3 regions of the Saccharopolyspora sp. NPDC000995 genome follow, and region 2 is predicted to be linked to each of the others. Evidence: riboswitches for the same ligand, from Rfam matches in the RefSeq annotation. Region 2 holds a riboswitch; each other region holds the start of a gene.
What was found. A riboswitch is a leader RNA that binds a small molecule or an ion and turns the genes downstream of it on or off. The one in region 2 is predicted to bind glycine.
Positions count from the first base shown of each region.

Region 1: linked by a shared signal. The riboswitch ahead of gcvP (aminomethyl-transferring glycine dehydrogenase) and the one ahead of gcvH (glycine cleavage system protein GcvH) in region 2 are both predicted to bind glycine.
Region 3: linked by a shared signal. The riboswitch ahead of gcvT (glycine cleavage system aminomethyltransferase GcvT) and the one ahead of gcvH (glycine cleavage system protein GcvH) in region 2 are both predicted to bind glycine.

Region 1 covers NZ_JBSFLZ010000014.1:22,126-29,495, reverse strand. Annotated here, with positions in the region: gene garA (glycogen accumulation regulator GarA) at 1-25, shown strand, start outside; gene ACWDKQ_RS07670 (bifunctional nuclease family protein) at 418-894, shown strand; gene ACWDKQ_RS07665 (MerR family transcriptional regulator) at 1,133-1,705, shown strand; glycine riboswitch at 1,793-1,894, shown strand; gene gcvP (aminomethyl-transferring glycine dehydrogenase) at 2,069-4,963, shown strand; gene ACWDKQ_RS07655 (HesB/YadR/YfhF-family protein) at 5,126-5,395, shown strand; gene ACWDKQ_RS07650 (energy-coupling factor ABC transporter permease) at 5,572-6,243, shown strand; gene ACWDKQ_RS07645 (PDGLE domain-containing protein) at 6,240-6,581, shown strand; gene cbiQ (cobalt ECF transporter T component CbiQ) at 6,584-7,351, shown strand; gene ACWDKQ_RS07635 (energy-coupling factor ABC transporter ATP-binding protein) at 7,339-7,370, shown strand, end outside.
Region 2 covers NZ_JBSFLZ010000061.1:1,231-8,600, reverse strand. Annotated here, with positions in the region: gene ACWDKQ_RS20190 (ABC transporter ATP-binding protein) at 1-260, opposite strand, end outside; gene ACWDKQ_RS20185 (hypothetical protein) at 406-1,041, opposite strand; gene ald (alanine dehydrogenase) at 1,390-2,505, opposite strand; gene ACWDKQ_RS20175 (PucR family transcriptional regulator) at 2,741-4,297, opposite strand; glycine riboswitch at 4,411-4,515, shown strand; glycine riboswitch at 4,516-4,614, shown strand; gene gcvH (glycine cleavage system protein GcvH) at 4,665-5,036, shown strand; gene ACWDKQ_RS20165 (L-serine ammonia-lyase) at 5,064-6,419, shown strand; gene ACWDKQ_RS20160 (NAD-dependent epimerase/dehydratase family protein) at 6,691-7,370, opposite strand, start outside.
Region 3 covers NZ_JBSFLZ010000009.1:73,905-81,274, forward strand. Annotated here, with positions in the region: gene ACWDKQ_RS05490 (amino acid permease) at 1-463, opposite strand, end outside; gene glyA (serine hydroxymethyltransferase) at 671-1,951, opposite strand; gene gcvT (glycine cleavage system aminomethyltransferase GcvT) at 1,977-3,080, opposite strand; glycine riboswitch at 3,196-3,297, opposite strand; glycine riboswitch at 3,298-3,405, opposite strand; gene ACWDKQ_RS05505 (acyl-CoA dehydrogenase family protein) at 3,689-4,867, shown strand; gene ACWDKQ_RS05510 (hypothetical protein) at 4,929-5,084, shown strand; gene ACWDKQ_RS05515 (YbaB/EbfC family nucleoid-associated protein) at 5,444-5,746, shown strand; gene ACWDKQ_RS05520 (Tm-1-like ATP-binding domain-containing protein) at 5,746-6,960, shown strand; gene ACWDKQ_RS05525 (phosphoenolpyruvate hydrolase family protein) at 6,957-7,370, shown strand, end outside.

The DNA of each region.
Region 1 (7,370 bases), on a different contig from region 2:
CGATGGGGGCCCGGGCGCCCGCTGAGGACGCCCCGGCAACGACTTGTCGACCCGCCAGCGGGGCGGCGCCGAAGTGGCGTCGCCCCGCTGGCGCGTCAAGGTACTGCGCAGCCGAGAGCAACTGCATCCTCGCGCGGGGAATTTCCCGACGTCGCAACCGGTTTCCGCGTTGTAGCGGTCTTCATTCCACCGACCCAGCGGGGCGGTGGGCGGTGTATCGTGCTGGTAATGCTCGATGAGGAGTTCAGCCAGCGGTTCGGGCCAGATGCACCGGCAGGAAGGCCGCGAATTCGGTGGTCGACCAGACCGCTAAAGGGATGGGCGTGTCCGCCGCAACGCGGGTAGCGTCGGAGGCGTCGGTGCGCGATCCTCGACGGGGATGTCACGCTTCGGCGCGCTGGAGGAGGCGATGTGACGATGAGCAGCGAGATGCGCGTCGTCGGCGTGCGAGTTGAACTACCAGCAAACCAGCCGATTCTGCTGTTGCGCGAGGAGCACGGCGAGCGTTACTTGCCGATCTGGATCGGCTCGGTCGAGGCGACCGCCATCGCACTCGAGCAGCAGGGTGTGCGGCCGCAGAGACCCCTGACCCACGACCTGCTAAAGGACGTCATCGGGGCCTTGGGGCGCGACCTCGAACAGGTTCGGATCACCGATCTCCAGGACGGCACCTTCTTCGCCGAGCTGGTGTTCGACGGGGATGTGCGGGTCTCGGCGCGGCCGAGCGACTCGGTGGCGCTGGCGCTGCGCATCGGGGTGCCGATCCACGCCGACGAATCGGTGCTGGACGAGGCCGGGCTGATCATCCCGGACGAGCAGGAGGACGAGGTCGAGAAGTTCCGCGAGTTCCTCGACTCCGTGTCGCCGGAGGACTTCCGCGGCGCGGACACCTGAGCCTGCTGATCGACCCGACGAGACATCCCGGCCCCCGCCCGTGCGCTGCCAGGCGGGGGCCGGGTGGTCTAGGGGCCCGCGCGTCGCGTTGACCTCCCCGCAGGGCAGGCATACCGTCGAACTTACGCGAATTGCCCCGGTGTGATTCGGCCGCTGGGCGGTGTTCGCGGCCCCGGATCGGGACGGTCCGGGAGCTGGTGATCGTCGTCGGCTTCGTGCCGGACGAGGGGAGGCAGGCGTGGTCGAGGAAGCGTCCAACCGGGATGCTGCCGCGGAGCAGGGCGAGCTGTTCCCCGACGCCGCACTGCCGGACGAGCTGGTCGGCTACCGGGGTCCGGCCGCCTGCCAGATCGCCGGCATCACCTACCGCCAGTTGGACTACTGGGCTCGCACCAAGCTGGTCGGCCCGTCCATCCGCAGCGCCGCCGGCTCCGGCTCGCAGCGGCTCTACTCGTTCAAGGACATCCTGGTGCTCAAGGTGGTCAAGCGACTGCTGGACACCGGGGTGTCGCTGCACAACATTCGGGTCGCGGTGGAGCACCTGCGCAACCGAGGAGTGCAGGACCTGGCCCGGCTCACGCTGTTCAGCGACGGGACGACGGTCTACGAGTGCACCTCTGCCGAGGAGGTGGTCGACCTGCTGCAGGGTGGCCAAGGGGTGTTCGGCATCGCCGTCAGCGGTGCGATGCGCGAGATCAGCGGCACAATTCACGACTTCCCGGCCGAGCGGGCCGACGGCGGCGAGCTGGTGCCGCTGGTCGACGACGAATTGTCCCGCCGCCGGCGCGACCGGCAGGTCGAGACGGGCTGATCGCGGCCGACCTCGGTCGGGTGGTGTGCGACCGGTGACATCGCGGGTCCGTTCGGGGCCCTGATCGGGTAAACTGCGAGACATCGCCGACCCCGTGCGGGAGAGTCCGGCCCGGTTTTGGCCGTGGTCGGCGCCGAAGGAGCAAACCTCCCCAACAACCTCTCAGGCCACCTGGACCGCACGGGCGAGATGCCTCTGGAAAGAGGGCGCACCACGGCTGTGGTGCACCCCGCCGACGGTGCAAGCCTGGTTCACGGGTGAAGCTCTCAGGCGTTCGCTTCGCGGACAGCGACAGAGGGGGAGAGCAGGGCAGTTGCGGCTGTTCTGCCGCCCTTTGCCCGCCGCGACGATTGAGGTTTGGCGATGACCGACGTGACCCAAGATCGCATTCCACTGGCCGCCCTGGAGCACGGAACGCCGTTCGCCGACCGCCACGTCGGGCCGATGCCAGCCGAGCTTGCCCGCATGCTCGATGTGATCGGCGTCGGCTCGTTGGAGGAGCTGGGGCAGAACGCCGTGCCGGACACCATCCGGGAAGGCGACCTGCAGCTGGCGCTGCCCGGGCCGGCCACCGAATCCGAGGCACTGGCCGAGCTGCGCGAGCTCGCGCGCCGCTGCCGCCCGCACGCCGAGATGATCGGGTTGGGCTACTACGGCACGGTCACGCCGCCGGTCATCCTACGCAACGTGCTGGAGAGCCCGGCCTGGTACACCGCCTACACCCCGTACCAGCCGGAGATCTCGCAGGGTCGGCTCGAAGCGCTGCTGAACTTCCAGACGATGGTGGCCGATCTGGCCGGGGTGCCGGTGGCCAACGCGTCGATGCTCGACGAGTCAACCGCGGCGTCCGAGGGCATGACGCTGGTGCGCCGCGCGGGCCGGTCGAAGTCGCCGCGGTTCGTGGTGGACGCCGACACGCTGCCGCAGACCATCGCGGTGATCGAGACCCGCGCGGAGCCGCTGGGCATCGAGGTCATCGTCGCCGACCTGTCCGCCGGCGCGCAGGCGCTGCCGGCGGGCGAGTTCTTCGGCGCGCTGCTGTCCTACCCGGGTGCCTCCGGTGCGGTGCGCGACCAGGAGCAGATCATCGCCGAGGTGCACCGGCGCGGCGCCAAGGTCGTCGTCGCGGCCGACCTGCTGGCGTTGACGCTGCTGCGCTCGCCGGGCGAGATCGGCGCGGACGTCGTCGTTGGCACCACCCAGCGATTCGGGGTGCCGATGGGCTTCGGCGGCCCGCACGCCGGATTCATCGCCGTGGCCAAGGGACTCGAACGGCAGCTTCCTGGCCGGTTGGTCGGCGTGAGCGTCGACGCCGACGGCAACCAGGCCTACCGGCTGGCGCTGCAGACCCGAGAACAGCACATCCGCCGCGAGAAGGCCACCAGCAACATCTGCACCGCGCAGGTCTTGCTGGCCGTCGTGGCGTCGATGTACGCCGTGTACCACGGCCCCACCGGGCTGCGGTCCATCGCGACCCGCGCGCACCGGATGGCGGCCGTGTTCGCTGAGCAGCTGCGCCGCGGCGGGATCGAGGTGCTGCACCGGGAGTTCTTCGACACCGTCGTTGCGAGGGTGCCGGGAAAGGCCGACGTCGTCGTCGCCGCGGCCCGCCGGGGCGGCATCAATTTGCGCCGGGTGGACGCCGACCACGTCGGCATAAGTTGCGACGAAACCACCACGCGGGCGCACCTGGCGGCGGTGTGGCAGGCCTTCGGCGTCACCGGCGGCGACGCCGACGAACTAGACATCGAGACGCCGGACGCGCTGCCCGCGGCACTGGAGCGCACCTCGGAGTACCTGACGCACCCGGTGTTCCACACCCACCGCTCCGAGACTTCGCTGCTGCGGTACCTGCGGCAGCTCTCGGACAAGGACATCGCGCTGGACCGCAGCATGATCCCGCTGGGCTCGTGCACCATGAAGCTCAACGCGACGGCCGAGATGGAGCCGATCACCTGGTCGGAGTTCGGCTCGCTGCATCCGTTCGCGCCCGCGCAGGACGCCGAGGGGCTGCTGTCGATCGTCAAGGACCTGGAGACCTGGCTGGCCGAGGTCACCGGCTACGACGCGGTGAGCCTGCAGCCAAACGCCGGTAGTCAGGGCGAGTTCGCCGGGCTGCTGGCGATTCGCGCCTACCACCGCAGCCGTGGTGCCGCCGACCGGGACTTGTGCCTGATCCCGGCGAGCGCGCACGGCACCAACGCCGCCAGCGCCGTGATGGCCGGGATGCGGGTGATCGTGGTCCGCTGCGACGATGCCGGCAACATCGAGCTGGATCACCTGCGCGGGCTGGTCGCCGAGCACGCCGACGACCTCGCCGCGATCATGATCACCTACCCGTCCACGCACGGCGTGTACGAGGACACCGTGCGCGAGGTGTGCGGCCTGGTGCACGACGCGGGCGGCCAGGTGTACGTCGACGGGGCGAACCTCAACGCCCTGATCGGCCTGGCGCGGATGGGCAAGTTCGGTTCCGACGTCTCGCACCTGAACCTGCACAAGACGTTCTGCATCCCGCACGGCGGTGGCGGGCCGGGCGTCGGCCCGATCGGCGTGCGCGAGCACCTGGCGCCGTTCCTGCCGAACCACCCGATGCAGCCCGCAGCCGGACCCGTCACCGGCGTCGGCCCGATCAGCGCCGCGCCGTGGGGCAGCGCCTCGATCCTGCCGATCTCCTGGGCGTACGTGCGGATGATGGGTGCCGACGGTCTTCGCCGCGCGACGCTGACCGCGGTGGCCACCGCCAACTACGTCGCCCGTCGCCTGAACAACTACTTTCCGGTGCTCTACACCGGCAAGGGCGGCTTCGTGGCGCATGAGTGCATCCTCGACCTGCGGCAGATCAGCAAGACCAGCGGAATTACCGTCGACGACGTCGCCAAGCGGCTGGCCGACTACGGTATCCACGCGCCGACGATGTCATTCCCGGTGGCCGGGACGCTGATGGTCGAGCCGACCGAGAGCGAGAACCTGGCGGAGCTCGACCGCTTCTGCGAGGCGATGATCGCCATCCGCGCGGAGATCGACAAAGTCGTCGCCGGGCAGTGGCCGGCCGATGACAACCCGCTGGTGGGCGCTCCGCACACCGCGGCCTCGCTGGCGAAGGACTGGGACCACGCGTACTCCCGCGAGGAAGCGGCCTACCCGTTGGGCACCGATGTGGTGAAGGTGTGGCCGCCGGTGCGTCGCATCGACGGGGCACGCGGCGACCGCAACCTGGTCTGCTCCTGCCCGCCCCTGGACGCCTACCAGGCTTGAGGGACGTCCTTCGGTGGAAGCGCCTCCGGCCTGCTCTTGCGATGGGGCGCTTCCGCGTTCGGGGTGGGTGCTACACGCCCGGTCGAGTTCGGTTTGCGTGCGGTGCGGGCGGGGTGACACGGTGGCCCCTTCACCTGACCGGCTCCGAGAGGAAGTGGAGCAATGCTCACCATCAGTGAGAGCGCGGCGGAGGTCATCAAGCTCGTCCTCGTCGGCGGCGACTCTCCGGAAGGTTCCGGCCTGCGCATCGCGCCGGCCGAGCAGGGCCTGCAGGCGTCGATTGCCGACGAACCGCAGGACGGCGACGAGGTGATCGAGGAATCCGGCGTGCGGGTGTTCCTCGAATCGCAGGTCGCGACGTTGCTCGGCGACAAGGTTTTGGACGCCGAGCGGGACGCCAACGGAGAACTGGCGCTGGCCGTTCGCGACTGACCGAAGGGACTTGAACCGTCGGCCCGGGTGTTTTGCCTGGGCCGACGGTTTTTTCGCGCCGAACTGCGATCTAAGACTCCTGCCAGGTACTGGTGATAGCGGCATTGGGGCAACTACTCTCGATACGCAACTGCTCAGGTTTGGAGGAATGCGTCGTGCAGACCACCACGCTCGCCATGCACATGAGTGACGGGCTGCTAAACGCGCACACGGCGCTGCTGTTCGCGGTCGTGGCGATCGCCGGGCTGGCGGTCGCGTTGGCCAAGGCGCGGGCCGACCTGGACGACCGGACGGCGCCGATGGCCGGGCTGGTGGCCGCGTTCGTCTTCGCCGCGCAAATGATCAACTTCCCGGTACTGCCCGGCGTCAGCGGGCACCTGCTCGGCGGGGCGCTGGCGGCGATCCTTGCCGGGCCGTGGGTCGGCGCGCTGTGCGTGGCGATCGTGCTCGTGGTGCAGGCGCTGCTGTTCGCCGACGGCGGGCTGACCATGCTGGGCGCGAACATCACCAATATGGCGCTGATCGGGACCGCCGTCGGCTGCCTCGTCGCGCTCGCGCTCCGCCGCCTCGCGCTGCGCAGCCGCACCGGGTTGCTGGTGACTGCTTTCGTCGCGGCCTGGGTGAACACCGTCGCCGCCGCCGGTGGCTTCGTCATCGAATATGCGCTCGGCGGCGCCGCTGGTTACGGCACGGGCACCGCTGCGCTCGCGGTGGTCGGGGTGCACTGCCTCATCGGCATCGGCGAGGGCGTGATCACGGCTGCCACGGTGGGTGCGGTGGCAGCCGCCAGACCGGACCTGGTCCACCTGTTGCGCATCGGGAAGCGGACGAAGGAGAACGTGCGATGAGCGCGCCGAATCGGCATTTCCTGTTGGTTTTCGGCCTGTTCATCCTCGTCATCGCGGGCGGGGTCGCCTACTTCGCTGATTCCGACCCGGACGGCCTGGACGCGGTCACCCAGCGCGGCTGCATAGTGGTCGAGACCGGCCAGGGCGAGCGGTTGGACGGCCAGTGCATCGCGCAGCACGCCCAGGACCACGCGCTGTCCGGTGGTCCGCTGGCGGATTACACCATCGGTGGCGATGACCGCTGGACCGGCTTGGCCGGCGTGATCGGCGCGGTGCTCACGCTCGGTGCGGCGGGTGCTTTGTTCTGGGGCCTGCGCCGCCGGACCGGAGGCGAATAGCGGTGGGTGCCGGCCACGCCAGCGCGCTGCACCTGCCCGGCGATTCGGCGCTGCACCGCCTGCCGCCCGAGGTCAAGATCGTGGCGGCTTTCCTGGTGGTGCTGTGCGTGGTGGCGACGCCGCGCGAGGTGTTCTGGGCTTTCGGCGGGTATGCCGTGCTGTTGTTCGGGCTGGCGCTGGCGGCCCGGGTTCCGCCGCGCTGGCTGGCCAGTCGCCTGCTGATCGAGGTGCCGTTCGTGGTGCTCGCGTTGGTGCTGCCGTTCACCGCGGGCGGCGCGACGACCGAGGTGGCGGGTATCGCGTTGTCCACCGAGGGGCTGCTGGCGGGCTGGAACATCTTGGTGAAGGGCACGCTCGGGCTGGCCACGTCGCTGCTGCTGGCCGCCACGACCGCGCCCCGGGAGCTGGTGGTCGGCCTGCAGCGACTGGGCGCGCCCAGGCTGCTGATCACCATCATCACGCTGATGCTGCGCTACGCCGACGTGATCGTCGCCGAGGCCAAGCGGATGCGGGTCGCGCGGATCTGCCGCGGTCACGATCCGCGGTTGCTGTGGCAGATCGGCGCGACCGCACGCGGGATCGGTAGCCTGTTCATCCGGTCCTACGAGCGCGGCGAGCGCGTGCACCTGGCGATGGTGTCGCGGGGTTGGCAGGGTGCGATGCCCGAGCTGGGAGAATCGCGCCGGACATCATCGGCGGCGTGGTGGCTGGGCATGGCGCCACCGGCCGTCGCCGCAGTCGTACTGGGAGTCGCCTTGTGGACCACCTGACCGAATCCCTGCCGGAGCG
Region 2 (7,370 bases):
GCGTCGAGCACGGCACCGACCACGGCCGCCGGGTTCGGCAGCTGGCGGAACGGCAGGCCGTTGATCGTGGCCGTGCCCGCAGTCGGCGTGACCAGGCCGAGGAGCATCCGCAGCGTGGTCGTCTTGCCCGACCCGTTGGGTCCGAGGAACCCGGTCACAGAGCCGGGGCGCACCGTGAAGTTCAGGTCCTGCACCGCGTTGACCGGGCCGAAGCTCTTGCTGAGTCCCTGCACAATGAGCCGGCCACTGCCGTCGTGCACGCGCGTCCCTCCATCCGTCACCCGTTCAGCCGTCGGTGACCATCCTGCCGGACAGCGACGTGGGCCCAGGCGCGGAGGCTTCGTTTTCCCAGGTTGTTTTAAGCGGCCTGCGGCGGATCCGGTTAGGGGTGGGGGCGAGGAGCCCTCAGGGCCAGCGGATGGACCGGTCGATCACGGACGCACGGTAGACCCTGCCCCGACCGGTTTCGAGGTGGCCGATCGTCATGGGAGTGCGAGGCGGGGTTGAGTGCGAGGTGGTCAGATCGGGGCGGATGAACTCGTTGGTGTCCCAATCGCTCGGCCCGGGACCGGTCGAGGAGACGACCGGGGCGGGGATGACTTCGACGTCCTTCATCTCATCCTCCGACCTGCGCCGCAGCTTCCGCCGCAGCGCTTCCAAACCGGTGCTGCGGGCGTGCGAGGGCTGCCCGAAATGATCAACGATGAGCTGCCGGTGCGCGGTCAGCCACACGGTGCACGGCCACGGCCGGCTGGGCAGTGTGCCCTGGCAGGAAAGGCACCTGCCGTCCTCGTCGGGATCGTGTTCGTCGAGCAGGGCGCGGAGGCCTTCGGTGAGCCGGTAGAGCTCGGTGCGGGCGAGGGGCAGCAGCACTTCGGGGGTGTCGTCCGCGGCTGCCAGGTCCACTCTGTCGAGCAGATCGAGGACAGCTCTTCGCAACGCCGCATCTGTCACGTCGTCTCCCACCGTCGTTTCGAGTGCGTCGGTGTTGCCGACGGGGATTGCGGGAACGGGTACCCCGCCGACTCCATCGGGTGACATCGGCAGTCGGAGGACACGCCTGCACGGGCACCACTCGACGCTCACCTCATCGAGTGGTTATCGATTCGCCTTGAAATTGGCGGCCATGCGGCGGCTCGCGTCGTCGGCAAATGGGCGATCGTGGCCTACACTGACAGTGGCGGCCTGCTCCCGGTGACCCCCAGGCTGGTTGAGCGGGCCGCCCCGTTCGGCTGTTTGAGCCCGTCACCCTTTCGGTGGTCCGAGTCCGTCCTGCGGCTGAGTGTCCCGGCGTGTTGCGACGACTTCCCAACCGGCGGGCATTCGAAGCTGTTAGGAGCAAGGGAACCTTCCTGCCATTCGTGGCAGGAAAGTTCCCTTGCTCACAGATCAGCTCAGGACGCTGCTGAGCGGGGTGCTAGGGAGGCCGTGCGCCTCGGCGACCGGCTCGTTGACCAGCTTGCCGTCGTGGGTGTTGAGGCCACCGGCCAGCGCGGCGGCCGCGCGGCATGCCTTCTGCCAGCCCTGGTCGGCGATGCGCAGCACGTACGGCAGCGTGACGTTGGTGAGCGCGTGCGTCGACGTGTTCGGCACCGCGCCCGGCATGTTGGCCACGCAGTAGAACACCGAGTTGTGCACCCGGTACGTCGGTTCGTCGTGCGTGGTCGGGTGGGAGTCGGCGAAGCAACCGCCCTGATCGATGGCGATGTCCACCAGCACGCTGCCCGGCTTCATCTCGGACACCAGGTGGTTGGACACCAGCTTCGGCGCCTTCGCGCCCGGGATCAGCACAGCACCGATGACCAGATCCGCGGCCCGCACCGCCTGCTCCACCGAGTACCGGTTGGACGTTACGGTGCGGATCTGGCCGTGGAAGTCGCGGTCGATCTCGCGGAGCTTGTCGACATTGGTGTCGAGCAGTTCGACATCAGCACCCATGCCCATCGCGACGCGCGCGGCGTTGAGGCCAGCGACGCCACCGCCGATCACCACGACCCGCGCCGGGTGCACGCCGGGAACACCGCCCGGCAGCACGCCGCGACCACCGCTGGGGCGCATCAGCGAATAGGCGCCGACCTGCGGGGCGAGACGCCCGGCGACCTCGCTCATCGGCGCCAGCAGCGGCAGGCTGCCGTTGGAGGTCTGCACCGTCTCGTAGGCGATACCGGTGACCCCGGACTTCAGCATCGCGTCGGTCAGCTCGGCGGAAGCCGCCAGGTGCAGATAGGTGAACAGGACCTGGTCCCGTCGCAGCTGCGGGTACTCCTCGGCGATCGGCTCCTTGACCTTGAGGACCAGCTGGCCTTCCGCCCACACCTCCTCGGCGGTGGGGAGCACCTTCGCGCCGGCCGCGAGGTAGTCCTCGTCGGGGATCGAAGAGCCCGCGCCGGCATTCGTCTCCACGAAAACAACGTGGCCGCGGGTCGTCAGTTCGTGCACGCCCGCAGGTGTGATCGCGACACGGTATTCGTTGTTCTTGATCTCGCGCGGCACTGCGATCTTCACGGCGGAATCCTTTCGTCTTCTGTTGCGCACAACAATCCGCTGCCACTGCAGGGGGCGCATCATTCCCGCCGGATGAGATTGCCCCGCGCGCTTTGTGCTCGCAGCACAAAGCCCCCGGAGCGCCGCTTAAGCGCGCGAACGGGGCACGGACGGCCGGACCTGACAGGAAGGTTCCCTTGCTCGCGTCACCGACGGGCTCTGCGCGCCCGGTGGTGACAGGAAGGTTCCCTTGCTTTCAGCCGTGCTGCGCCCATCGGTCGGCGAGCACTTGCGCGAACAGCGCGGAGCGGACGTTGGGGTCTTCGAGGTCGACTTCCACGAGTTGGGTGAGCCGCTTCATCCGGTACCGGAAGGTGTTCGGGTGCACGCGCAACTCGCGGCTCGCCTGCCGGGGATCGCCGGGGTGGCGCAGCCACGCGTGGAGCGTGGCCAGGTATTCGGTGCCCTGCGTTCGGTCGTGCTCGCGCAGCACCGGTAGCGGGCCGAGGGCACCGATACCGGCGTCGGTCGCCGCACCGGCCATCCGGCTGAGCACCAGCAGATGCCAGTTCTCCTCGTACACCGCCACCCGCTGCTGTAGTTGGCCGGCGCGCAGCAGGCTGATCAGTTCCTCGGCTTGCGACCGCGACTGGGAAAGCTCGGCGACCGCCACCGCGGTGCCCGCCGCGATCAGCGGGCGCGGCGAAACGTCGTGGGACGTGAGCGCTGCCCGCAGATCCGGCCAGCCGCCCGCGCGCCCCCGGTCGGGCACCAGTGCGTAGAGCATGGTGCCGATCTCGGTGACCAGCGGGCGCCGCCCGATCCCGCGCGTGATCCACTCCCACATCGCCAACCGGTGCCCCTCCGCGGGGCTGGCGGACGGGGGCATTTCGATGGCGACGACTCGGTGCGCTTCGGCGGGCACCGCCAGTTCGTTCGCTGCCGCCCGCCAGCCTTCGCCGCCCTCCAGTAGCAGCCGCACCTGTTCGGCGGATCGGCGGCGTGCCCCGTCCGCCACCGCACGCCACCGCAGCAGTTGCAGTGCAACCAGAGGTGCGGTGTCGGCGAACGCGGTGGAGCGCTCTTCGGAGACCTCGCCGGGGACCACGGCCCACATCGAGCCGAGCAGTTCGCCGCCCATCCGGATCGGCACCACCAGCCGGGGCAGGGTGCCGTCCTGCTGGGCGGGTACGAAGATCGCCGAACTGCCCTTGCTGAGCTGGCGGAACGTGCCGCGGGCACGGAACTTGGCGAGCACGTCGTCGGGCTGCCTCCGGCCCATGATCGTCGAGACCCGCGCCGGGTCGGTGAGGTCCTGCCGGGCGGAGTAGGCCAGGACCTGGGAGCGCGCGTCCTCGATGGTGACTGGCGCGTCCACCACGTCCGCCACCGCGTCGGCGAGCCGGAACAGGTCCCCGACCCCGGTGCTGGGTGCGTCGGCCTCCTCGATTTCGGTCCCGGCCAGCGCGGCACGGATCAGCCACACCAACTGCGCCCACGCCGTTCCAGGCCGGACCTCGACCAGCGCCACCCCCGCGGCCCGGGCTGCCGCGGCCACCGCGTCGTCCGCCGAAATCGGTGGTTTGAGCAGCACCGCTGCTGCACCCTTCGCGCCGCAATTCCTCGTCAGCGCCACCGCGTGCTCGCTGTCCGAGATGCCCACGCCCAGCACGAGATCGCCGCCCGCCGCCGTCGGCGGCTGATCGGGTTCGGCGATGACGACGTCCCCGACGCACACTCTCGGTTCCGGGGCGACCACGGTGCGCAGCAGTGTAGGGCCGACGCGCTCGACCAGTGCCCGGATCTCCAGCATCACTGGCCTCCTGAATGCCTAGGGCAGCCTCCGGGCGTGGTGGGGGAGGGCATTGACACCAGAGCTGGCCCGTTTATCGTTGCTGAGCACACCGACAATCGCATACCGGCCGTCGACCCCGTGCGGGAGAGACCCTGCGAGCTCACGCCGAGCTCCCAGGGCGCCGAAGGAGCAAGACTCCCCACAAACTCTCAGGCACCCATGACCGTTCGGGCGAGGCAACTCTGGAAAGCGTGCGTCGCATCGACGCTCCACCCACGGTGCAAGCCGCGATGACCTGCGGCGAAGCTCTCAGGTTCCGCAACAGAGGGGGAGGCCCAGCCACCACGGGCACGAGTGCCCCCTGACAGCCTTGGAGCCTCCCAACATGTCCCTGCCTGCGCACCTGCTTTACTCCGAAGAGCACGAGTGGATCGAGGACCGCGACGAAGTAGTCCGCATCGGCATCACCCAGCACGCCGCGGACGCGCTCGGCGACATCGTCTACGTGCAGCTTCCCGAGGTGGGCGACAAGATCGAAGCGGGCCAGGCCTGCGGGGAGCTGGAGTCCACGAAGTCCGTCAGCGACCTGTTCGCGCCGGTGACCGGCGAGGTCGTGGCGCTCAACGAGTCCGTCGTGGACGCCCCGGCGCTGCTCAACGCGGAGCCATTCGGCGACGGATGGCTGCTCGATGTGCGCCCGACCAGCACCGGTTCGCTGCTCACCGCTGAGCAGTACGCCGAGTTGATCGCGCAGTAGTGGGCCAGGCGAGGTAGGAGGCGGTCAATGGCGATCAGCGTCTTCGACCTGTTTTCGGTGGGTATTGGGCCGTCCAGTTCGCACACGGTTGGTCCGATGCGTGCGGCGCGGTTGTTCGTGCAGCGGTTGCACAGCGCGGGGCGGTTGCCGCTGGTCGAGCGGATCAAGGCGGAGTTGTTCGGGTCGTTGGGTGCGACCGGGCATGGGCACGGTAGTCCGAAGGCTGTGCTGCTCGGTTTGGAGGGGCACAGTCCGGAGACTGTTGATCCGGCGGCGGTGGAAGGCCGGGTCAGCGAGATCCGGGAGTCCGGGCGGTTGCGTTTGGACGGGGTGCAGGAGATCCGGTTCACCGTAGACCGTGACTTGGTCATGCACCGGCGCAAGTCGTTGCCGTTGCACCCCAACGGGATGCGCTTCGCCGCGTTCGGTGCCGATGATGCCGAGCTGGACAGCGCGGTGTTCTACTCGGTGGGCGGTGGCTTCGTCGTTGACGAAGACGCTACCGGCACTGATCGGATCAAACCGGACGAGACCGCGGTGCGGTACCCGTTCCGCACGGGTGTAGAACTGCTCGCGCGGACCGAGCAGTCGGGGCTGCCGATCAGCGGTGTGATGCTGGCGAACGAGTTGTCGTGGCGTGGCGAGGATGCCGTGCACAAGGAGTTGCACGGCATCTGGCAGGTCATGCGTGAATGCGTTCACAACGGCTGCCGCAACTCCGGTGAGCTGCCCGGTGGGCTGAAGGTCCGTCGTCGGGCGGCGGAGCTGGCGGCTTCATTGACCGAGCGCGACGATCCGCTGGAGTGGGTCACGCTGTTCGCGCTGGCGGTGAATGAGGAGAACGCGGCTGGTGGGCGGGTGGTGACCGCACCGACCAACGGTGCGGCCGGGATCGTTCCTGCGGTCCTGCATTACTACACGCGCTTCGTGCCTGGCGCGGATGATGCTGGTGTCGTGCGGTTCCTGTTGGCGGCGGGTGCGGTCGGCGTGTTGTTCAAGGAGAACGCGTCGATTTCGGGTGCGGAGGTCGGTTGTCAGGGCGAGGTGGGTTCCGCGTGTTCGATGGCTGCTGCCGGGCTCGCTGAGGTGCTGGGTGGAACGCCGAGACAGGTGGAGAACGCAGCGGAGATCGCGATGGAGCACAACCTCGGGTTGACCTGCGACCCGATTGGTGGGTTGGTGCAGATTCCATGCATCGAGCGCAACGCGGTCGCGTCGGTGAAGGCGATCACGGCTGCGCGGATGGCGTTGCGCGGCGACGGTAGCCATTTCGTTTCGCTGGACAAGGTGATCAAGACGATGCGGGAGACCGGCCGCGACATGAAGGTCAAGTACAAGGAAACGGCCCGCGGCGGCCTCGCCGTCAACGTCATCGAATGCTGACCCTGCCGCGCGACCAGCGCGAGCACGGGAACCTTCCTGCCACCATCCGGCCGCCGGAGAGCTCTGCCGCTTGAGCATGGGAACTTTCCTGTCACCCGGTGTGCGGTGAATGCGTCCAGGTGCCGATGGTGGCGTCATTCTGCTGTCGGCATCGGCGTGCCCGTTGGTGCGAGGATGGGAACTTTCCTGTCACCGCTCGGCCCGGCCTCGTGAGGATGGGAACCTTCCGGTCACCGCTCGGCCCGGCCTCGTGAGGATGGGAACCTTCCTGTCACCGCTGTCCGTCGCGGAGCGGCCGGATGCCGTGCACCGGGGTCCAGCCGAGGAGTTGCCGCGCCGCTTCGCTGCTGACGCGGTGCGAGGGTTCGGCTGCCGCGTTCGGGTCGTGGCGGGGCGGCGGGCTGTCGTCCGCGCGGGCCAGGTCGCGGTAGTAGTCGGCGACCCGCACTGGTTGGTCCGCTACGTTCAGCGTCTTGCCCGCGCATCCGTGCTCCAGCGCGGTGACCACCGCGTCCGCGTAGTCGCGGGCGTGCACCATCGACACCCACTCGCGGCCATCACCGGGGATGGGCAGGTCTCCAGCGCGCAGCCGGGCGCGCTGCTGGTCCTGCACCGTTCCCGGGCCGACGAAGCGTCCGCCACGTAGGATGCTCCACGCGATCTCGCCGGCGGGCAGGTTGCGAACCGCGGTCTCCATTGTCAGGACCGGGTCGACGAGGTTCGCCCGTTCCGGCCGGTGGTCCAGCGGTGCGGCCTCGGTCAGCTGGTCGTCGCCGCCGTCGGCGTAGACCATCGTGATGCTCATCTGGACGAAGCGGCGCACTTTGGCTTCCTGCAACGCCCCGGTCACCACGGCGGTCCCGGCGCTGCGCAGCGCCGTGTTCCGCGCCCAACCGCCCGGCACGGTCGGCGTGGCGGGGACGGCAGTGGCCGCGTTGACCACCGCATCCA
Region 3 (7,370 bases), on a different contig from region 2:
CGAACCAGAACTCGAACTCGCCGAAGAGCTTCACCGCGATCAGGTTCACCCCGCTGAGCACGATCAGTGCTCCCAGCGCGGGGATCCACTGCGGGATCGTCGGGAACCAGAACTGGAAGTACTTGCCGACCGCGGTGATCTCGGCCATGCCGGTGACGATCCACACCAGCCAGTAGCCCCAGCCGACCGCGAACTTCGCCCACGGACCGACGAATTCGCCCGCGTACTCCGCGAACGACCCGCTGACCGGGCGGTACATCAACAACTCGCCGAGCGCCCGCATCACGAAGAAGATCATCAGCCCGGCGATCGCGTAGATCAGGATCAGGCCGGGGCCGACCTGGTGCAGGGCCTTGCCGGAACCAAGGAACAGACCGACCCCGATCGCCCCGCCGATCGCGATCATGTTGATGTGCCGGGTACTCAGATCCTTCCGGTACTCCTCGGTCACTGGTTGGCTCATCGAAGTGGACTCCTTACTCGCCAGCGTGTTTCGCTGAAACTGCGCAGATAATCCGGCATCCGGCGAGGGCCCGCAAGTGGTTTGAACCAGTTGAAATACGGCGTTTTTCCAGTTCCAACATAGTCCACTTAGGATTTCAAACAGGAGAACGCCGCATTTCGGCCATTGTTGCCGAAATGCGGCGTTGTTCTCCCGGGGGCTTTCTGGTCAGAGGTTCGCGTACAGCGGGTGCAAGGTGGCGAGGGCTTCGACGCGGGCTCGCAGCTCGCCGCCGGCGGCTTCGTCGAAGCCGGGCTTGAGGGCCTCGGCGATGATGTCGGCGACCTCGGTGAAGTCGTCCTTGCCGAAGCCGCGGGTGGCCAGGGCCGGGGTGCCGATGCGCAGACCGGAGGTCACCATCGGCGGCCGCGGGTCGTTGGGCACCGCGTTGCGGTTGACCGTGATGCCGATCTCGTGCAGTCGGTCCTCGGCCTGCTTGCCGTCCAGCTCGGAGTCGCGCAGGTCCACCAGCACCAGGTGCACGTCGGTGCCGCCGGAGACCAGCTGAACACCGGCCTTGGCGGCGTCGTCGGCCAGCAGTCGCTCCGCCAGGATCTGCGCGCCCTCCACGGTGCGGCGCTGCCGGTCGGCGAACTCCTCACCGGCGGCGATCTTGAACGCCACCGCCTTGCCGGCGATCACGTGCTCCAACGGCCCGCCCTGCTGGCCGGGGAACACCGCCGAGTTGAACTTCTTCGTGAACTCCGAGTCCGAGGACAGGATCACGCCACCGCGCGGGCCGCCCAGGGTCTTGTGCGTGGTAGTGGTGACGACATGCGCGTGCGGCACCGGGTTCGGGTGCAGCCCGGCGGCCACCAGACCGGCGAAGTGCGCCATGTCGACCATCAGGTAGGCGCCGACCTCGTCGGCGATCTCCCGGAACCGCTTGAAGTCCAGCTGCCGAGGGTACGCCGACCAGCCGGCGATGATCAGCTGCGGCTTGTTCTCCCGCGCCAGCCGGGCGACCTCGTCCATGTCCACGCGGTGGTCATCCGCGCGCACGTGGTAGGGCACCACGTTGTAGAGCTTGCCGGAGAAGTTGATCCGCATGCCGTGCGTGAGGTGACCGCCGTGGGCCAGGTCCAGGCCCATGATCGTGTCGCCGGGCTTGAGCAACGCGAACATCGCCGCCGCGTTGGCCTGCGCCCCGGAGTGCGGCTGCACGTTGGCGAAGGAGGCCCCAAACAGCTCCTTGACGCGGTCGATGGCCAGCTGCTCGACGACGTCGACGTGCTCGCAACCACCATAGTAGCGGCGCCCCGGGTAGCCCTCGGCGTACTTGTTGGTCAGCACCGAGCCCTGCGCCTCCAGGACCGCCTGCGGTGCGAAGTTCTCCGAGGCGATCATCTCCAGCGTGGTCTGCTGGCGGTTGAGCTCGGCGCCGACCGCCGCTGCCACCTCGGGGTCCACCGCGGCCAGCTGGTCGTTAAACAGGTCCGGTGTCGACATTGTGTTGCCTCCTGGTTCGATCTCGTCAGGCATTGCGGCGGTAGAACGGCAGCTCGACGACCTGCACCGCGACGTTTTTGCCGCGGATGTCGACCTGCAGTTGGGTGCCGGGTTCGCTGTGCGCGCGGTCGACGTAGGCCATGCCGATCGGGTGGCCGAGGGTCGGCGACGGGGCACCGCTGGTCACGACGCCGATCTCGGCACCGTCGGCGTCCAGCACGCGGTAGCCGTGCCGGGGCGCCCGGCGTTGGTCGGTCCTCAGCCCGACCAGCGTGCGCTCGGTGGGCTTCTCCGCAGCGGCGGCCAGCGCGTCCTTGCCGACGAAGTCGCCGGGCTTGTCCAGCTTGACCACCCGGTCGAGGTTGGCGTGGAAGGGCGTGAGGTCGGTGGACAGCTCGTTGCCGTACAGCGGCATGCCCGCCTCCAGCCGCAGCGTGTCGCGGCAGGACAACCCGGCGGGCTGCAGGCCGTGCTGCGCGCCGGACTCGGTCAGCGCCTGCCAGACGGCCTCGGCGTCGCCGGGCGCGGTGAACAGCTCGAAGCCGTCCTCGCCGGTGTAGCCGGTTCGCGCCAGCAGCACGTCCTTGCCGGCGACCTGGCTGCGGTAGCCCGCGTAGTACTTGACCTCGGCGAGGTCGGTGTCGGTCAGCGGGGCGAGGATGGCGACCGCGTTCGGGCCCTGCACGGCGATCAGCGCGTAGTCGTCGGAGACGTCCTGGTGCTCGGCGTCGAAGCCGTCGAGTCGCTCGGTCAGTTCGGCGGAGACCACGGCGGCGTTCGCCGCGTTGGCCACCACCAGGAACTCCTGCTCGTCGAGCCGGTAGACGATCAGGTCGTCCAGCACGCCGCCGGTGGCGTTGCAGATCATCGTGTAGCGAGCGCGACCGGGCTTGATCGCGGAGGCGTTGGCGACCAGCGCGTAGTCCAGCGCCTCGGCGGCCTGCGGGCCGCTGATCCGGATCTCACCCATGTGGGTCAGGTCGAACAGGCCGGCGTTGTTGCGCACCGCGTTGTGCTCGGCGGTGTCGCCGGAGTAGCGCAGCGGCATCCGCCAACCGGCGAACTCGGTGAACGTCGCCCCGAGGGCTTCGTGCACTCGGTGCAAGGGCGTCTGTCGTGGCGACGACATGGTGAGACTCCTCCTGGTGGGCGCCGGTCGGCAGTCGAGGGCCGGTCAGCTCACTGCACCCAACCTTATCGGGGGCACCTCGACCCCGGCCTGCGCGGGCTTGCGCTGGTCGGGCGGTCTCCCCGGAGTCATTGGCCTGAGAGTTTCGCCACCCCGCGAGGGGCAGCTTGCACCGTGGGCGAGAAGCGCGTTGCTCCTGCTTTTCTCCGTGTTCGCCTGGTGTCGTGCGGTGCCGGTGCCTGAGAGTTTGCTGGGGAGTAATTGCTCCTTCGGCGCTCCGCTCTCCGAGGTAGCTCGGGGTTGGAGTCTCTCCCGCACGACGTCATCGGCGCGGTATTCGGTTGTGCGAACGCCGACGCTACGAACCGAACGTGACCGGAGTCAACCGGGGGGCGCAGTGATCTCATTCGGCAAGCTCGCGGTGCTGCTTCTCCAGGCCGGCGTCGTCCGGGAAGCCGCGGCTGGAGGACCCATCGCCGAGCCGGAGCACCGAGGTACTTCGCGAGGCGTTCGATCATCGGTCGCGTAGCGCTCACGTCGTCGGGGCGGTCTTAGGCTGCCATAAGGGACGACGTTAGTTAGGTGGTTGCACCGAAAGGAATTCGGCGATGGTCGACTTCTCGCTGTCCGACACAGAGCGTGACATCCGCGACTGGGTGCGCAACTTCGTCCAGCGCGAGCTGGTGCCGCTGGAGCCCGAGGTGCTGCGGCGTGAGCGGGGCGGGGAACGTGGCCTGACCAAGGACGAGCAGCGGGAACTGCAGGACAAGGCGAAGCAGGCCGGGTTCTGGGGCGTGCAGACGCCCGAGGAGTACGGCGGCATGGGCCTGTCGGCCGTGATGACGGCGCTCATCGAGGTTGAGCTCGGTCGCACGTTCGTGCCGTTTCGCTTCGGCGGCTACGCGGACAACATCCTGTACTACGCCAACGACGAGCAGAAGGAGCGCTACCTGCTCCCGACGATCGAGGGCACCCGCAAGTCGTGCTTCGCGATCACCGAGCCGGACGCTGGCTCCGACGCCAAGAACCTGCGCACCACCGCCGTCAAGGACGGCGACGAGTGGGTGATCAACGGCGAGAAGACGTTCATCACCGGCGGCATCGACGCCGACTTCGTGATGGTCTTCGCCGTCACGGACAAGGAGAAGGGCGCCAACGGCGGGGTCACCTGCTTCCTGGCCGACCGGGCCGCGGGCTGGAAGTCCGAGCCGATCGCCATCATGGGCCCGTGGGAGCGGCAGCCCGCCGCGCTGGTGTTCGACAACGTGCGCGTTCCGGAGCGCAACGTGCTCGGTGAGGTCGGCCACGGCTTCAAGCTCGCCATGCAGTGGATCGGCCGCGGCCGCTACCTGCTGCCCGCCCGCGCCCTCGGAGCCTGCGAACGGCTCGTCGAGATGGGCATGGAGTACGCCAAGACCCGCGAGACGTTCGGCAAGCCGATCGCCGAGCGCCAGGCCATCCAGTGGATGATCGCCGACTCCGCCGTGGAGATCGAGGCGCTGCGCTGGCTGGTGCTGCAGGCGGCCTGGCAGGTGGACCAGGGCATGGACTCCCGGCATGCGCAGTCGGTGGCCAAGCTTTTCGGCGCCACCCGCGCCAACGAGATCGTCGACAGGGTGCTGCAGATGCACGGCGGCATGGGCTACACGAAGGACCTGCCGGTCGAGCGCTGGTACCGCGACCTGCGGCTACTGCGCATCTTCGAGGGGACCGACGAGATCCAGCGCCGCACCGTCGCCCGCAACCTCCTGAAGGGGCACGCGTCCGTCAGCGGCGTGCTCGGCTGATCCGCATCCGTTTTGTCGGTAGCCTGGGAGCAGACGTGACTCCGAATCGCCGGGAGCGACGATGTCTCTGTTCAAGAAGGTCGCCGACTTCGCCAGCAGCCCGCAGGGCCGCAAGGTGATCGACCAGGCCAAGAAGTACGCCTCCGACCCGAAGAACAAGGAGAAGATCGACCAGGTCAAGAACAAGTTCTTCGGCAAGGGCGACAAGAGCCACTGACCGGGAAACCGAGGAATGCCCCCGGTGCCCGGCGGGGCGGATTCCGGGGGCCTTCTCGTGTCCCGATGGCAAGTGGTATCAGCTGATACCACGAGATACTCAATGGCAACAAGAGGCTCGCCTGGCTGGCCTCGGGGATCTTCTGCGCGTACAACGGACGGGACCTCGAGGCCTCGGATGCGCGGACTGCCGATGCGTTGATCCGTGATGTCGCGGTGGGGAAGCACGATGCCGATCGTCTCGCCGAGGTGCTCCGCTTCTGGGTTGTCGACCTTTTGCAGGTAGGCGGAACCGAAACGCGTTGCAGCGCGTGGCTCTTGTGGGATGGTCGTGGCGAGTTCCAGCTTGGGAGGCGCGGTATGGCGAACGAGGTCCGTGGCGAGGGCACTGCTGCCGGGGGCGCGGTTCGGGTGACCGTCGACGCCGATGGGCGGATCGACGAGCTGCGCCTGGAGCCGCGGTTGCTGGGCAGCGGCGTGGCGGCCATCGCGGACGCGGTCCGGGAGGCGGTCAACTCCGCCCATGACGACGCCGCCCGGAAGCCGGACCGCGCGATGCGAGCCTTCGAGACCGAGCTGGACCGGCTCAGCGACGGGTTCGAGCGGGCGATCGAGAAAGTCACCAAGAACCTCGCCGAGGCGCAGAAGCGGCTGGAGCAGTAGTGGGCAGCGCTTACGTCGCCGGGACGTTCGACACCAAGGCAGCTGAGTTGCACTACGTCGCCGGGCTGATCGCCGGCGGGCACCCCGTGATCACCGTGGACCTGTCCACCGCCGGTGGGAGCTCCGATGCCGACGTGTCGGCCGCCGAGGTCGCCGCCCACCACCCGGACGGGGCGGACGCGGTGTTCACCGGTGACCGGGGATCGGCCGTCACCGCGATGGCCGCGGCGTTCGAGCGTTTCCTGGTCGCGCAGGACGTCGACGGGATCATCGGGCTCGGCGGCTCGGGCGGCACCGCGCTGATCACGCCCGCTATGCGCGCGCTGCCGGTCGGCGTGCCCAAGGTCATGGTGTCCACGGTGGCCTCCGGCGATGTTTCGTCCTACGTGGACGCCACCGACATCGCGATGTTCCCGTCGGTCACCGATGTCGCCGGGCTGAACCGGCTTTCCCGCCAGGTATTGGGAAACGCCGCGCACGCGCTGCTGGGTGCGGTGACCCACCCGGTGTCAGCGGCCGAGACCAAGCCCGCCGTCGCGCTGTCCATGTTCGGCGTCACCACGCCGTGCGTGACCGCGGTGGCCGAGCAGCTGGCCGCCGACCACGACCCGCTGGTGTTCCACGCGACCGGAACCGGCGGCCGGGCAATGGAGAAGCTTGTCGACGACGGCCTGGTGCGTGCCGTTGTGGACATCACCACCACCGAGGTCTGCGACCTGATCGCCGGCGGCGTGATGAGCGCGGGGGAGCAGCGCTTGGACGCCATCGCCCGGACCCGAGTGCCCTACGTCGGCTCGTGCGGCGCCCTGGACATGGTGAACTTCGGCGCGCTGGAAACCGTTGCGCCGCAGTACCGGGACCGAAACCTGTACGTGCACAACCCGCAGGTCACGCTGATGCGCACGTCCGCCGGGGAATGCCGCCGGATAGCGGTGTTCATCGCCGGCAAGCTCAATGCCTGCGATGGTCCGGTGCGGTTCTTGCTCCCGACCGGCGGAGTGTCCATGTTGGACTCACCGGGGCAGCCTTTCTACGATCCCGACGCGGACGCGGTCCTCTTCGAGACGCTGGAGAGCCAGGTGCGGCAGACCGCCGACCGGCGCGTCGAGCGGGTGCCGCACAACATCAACGATCCCGAGTTCGCCGCCGCGCTGTTCGCGGCGTTCCGGGAGATCACCGGATTCGCCGAGAGAACCAGGCAGGAGGCACGATGAGCCGATTCGACCGCGCCGAACTGATGCGCCGGTTCCGCGCCAAGGTCGAGCGCGGCGAGCCGATCGTCGGCGGTGGCGCGGGCACCGGCCTGTCCGCCAAGTGCGAAGAGGCCGGCGGCATCGACCTGATCGTCATCTACAACTCGGGCCGCTACCGGATGGCCGGGCGCGGTTCGCTGGCCGGGCTGCTGGCCTACGGAAACGCCAACGACATCGTGGTGGAGATGGCCCGCGAGGTGCTGCCGGTGGTGCGGCACACCCCGGTGCTGGCCGGCGTCAACGGCACCGACCCGTTCATGCTGCGCGACCGGTTCCTCCGCGAGCTGCGCGACCTCGGGTTCGCCGGGATCCAGAACTTCCCGACCGTCGGGCTCATCGACGGCACCTTCCGGGCGAACCTGGAGGAGACC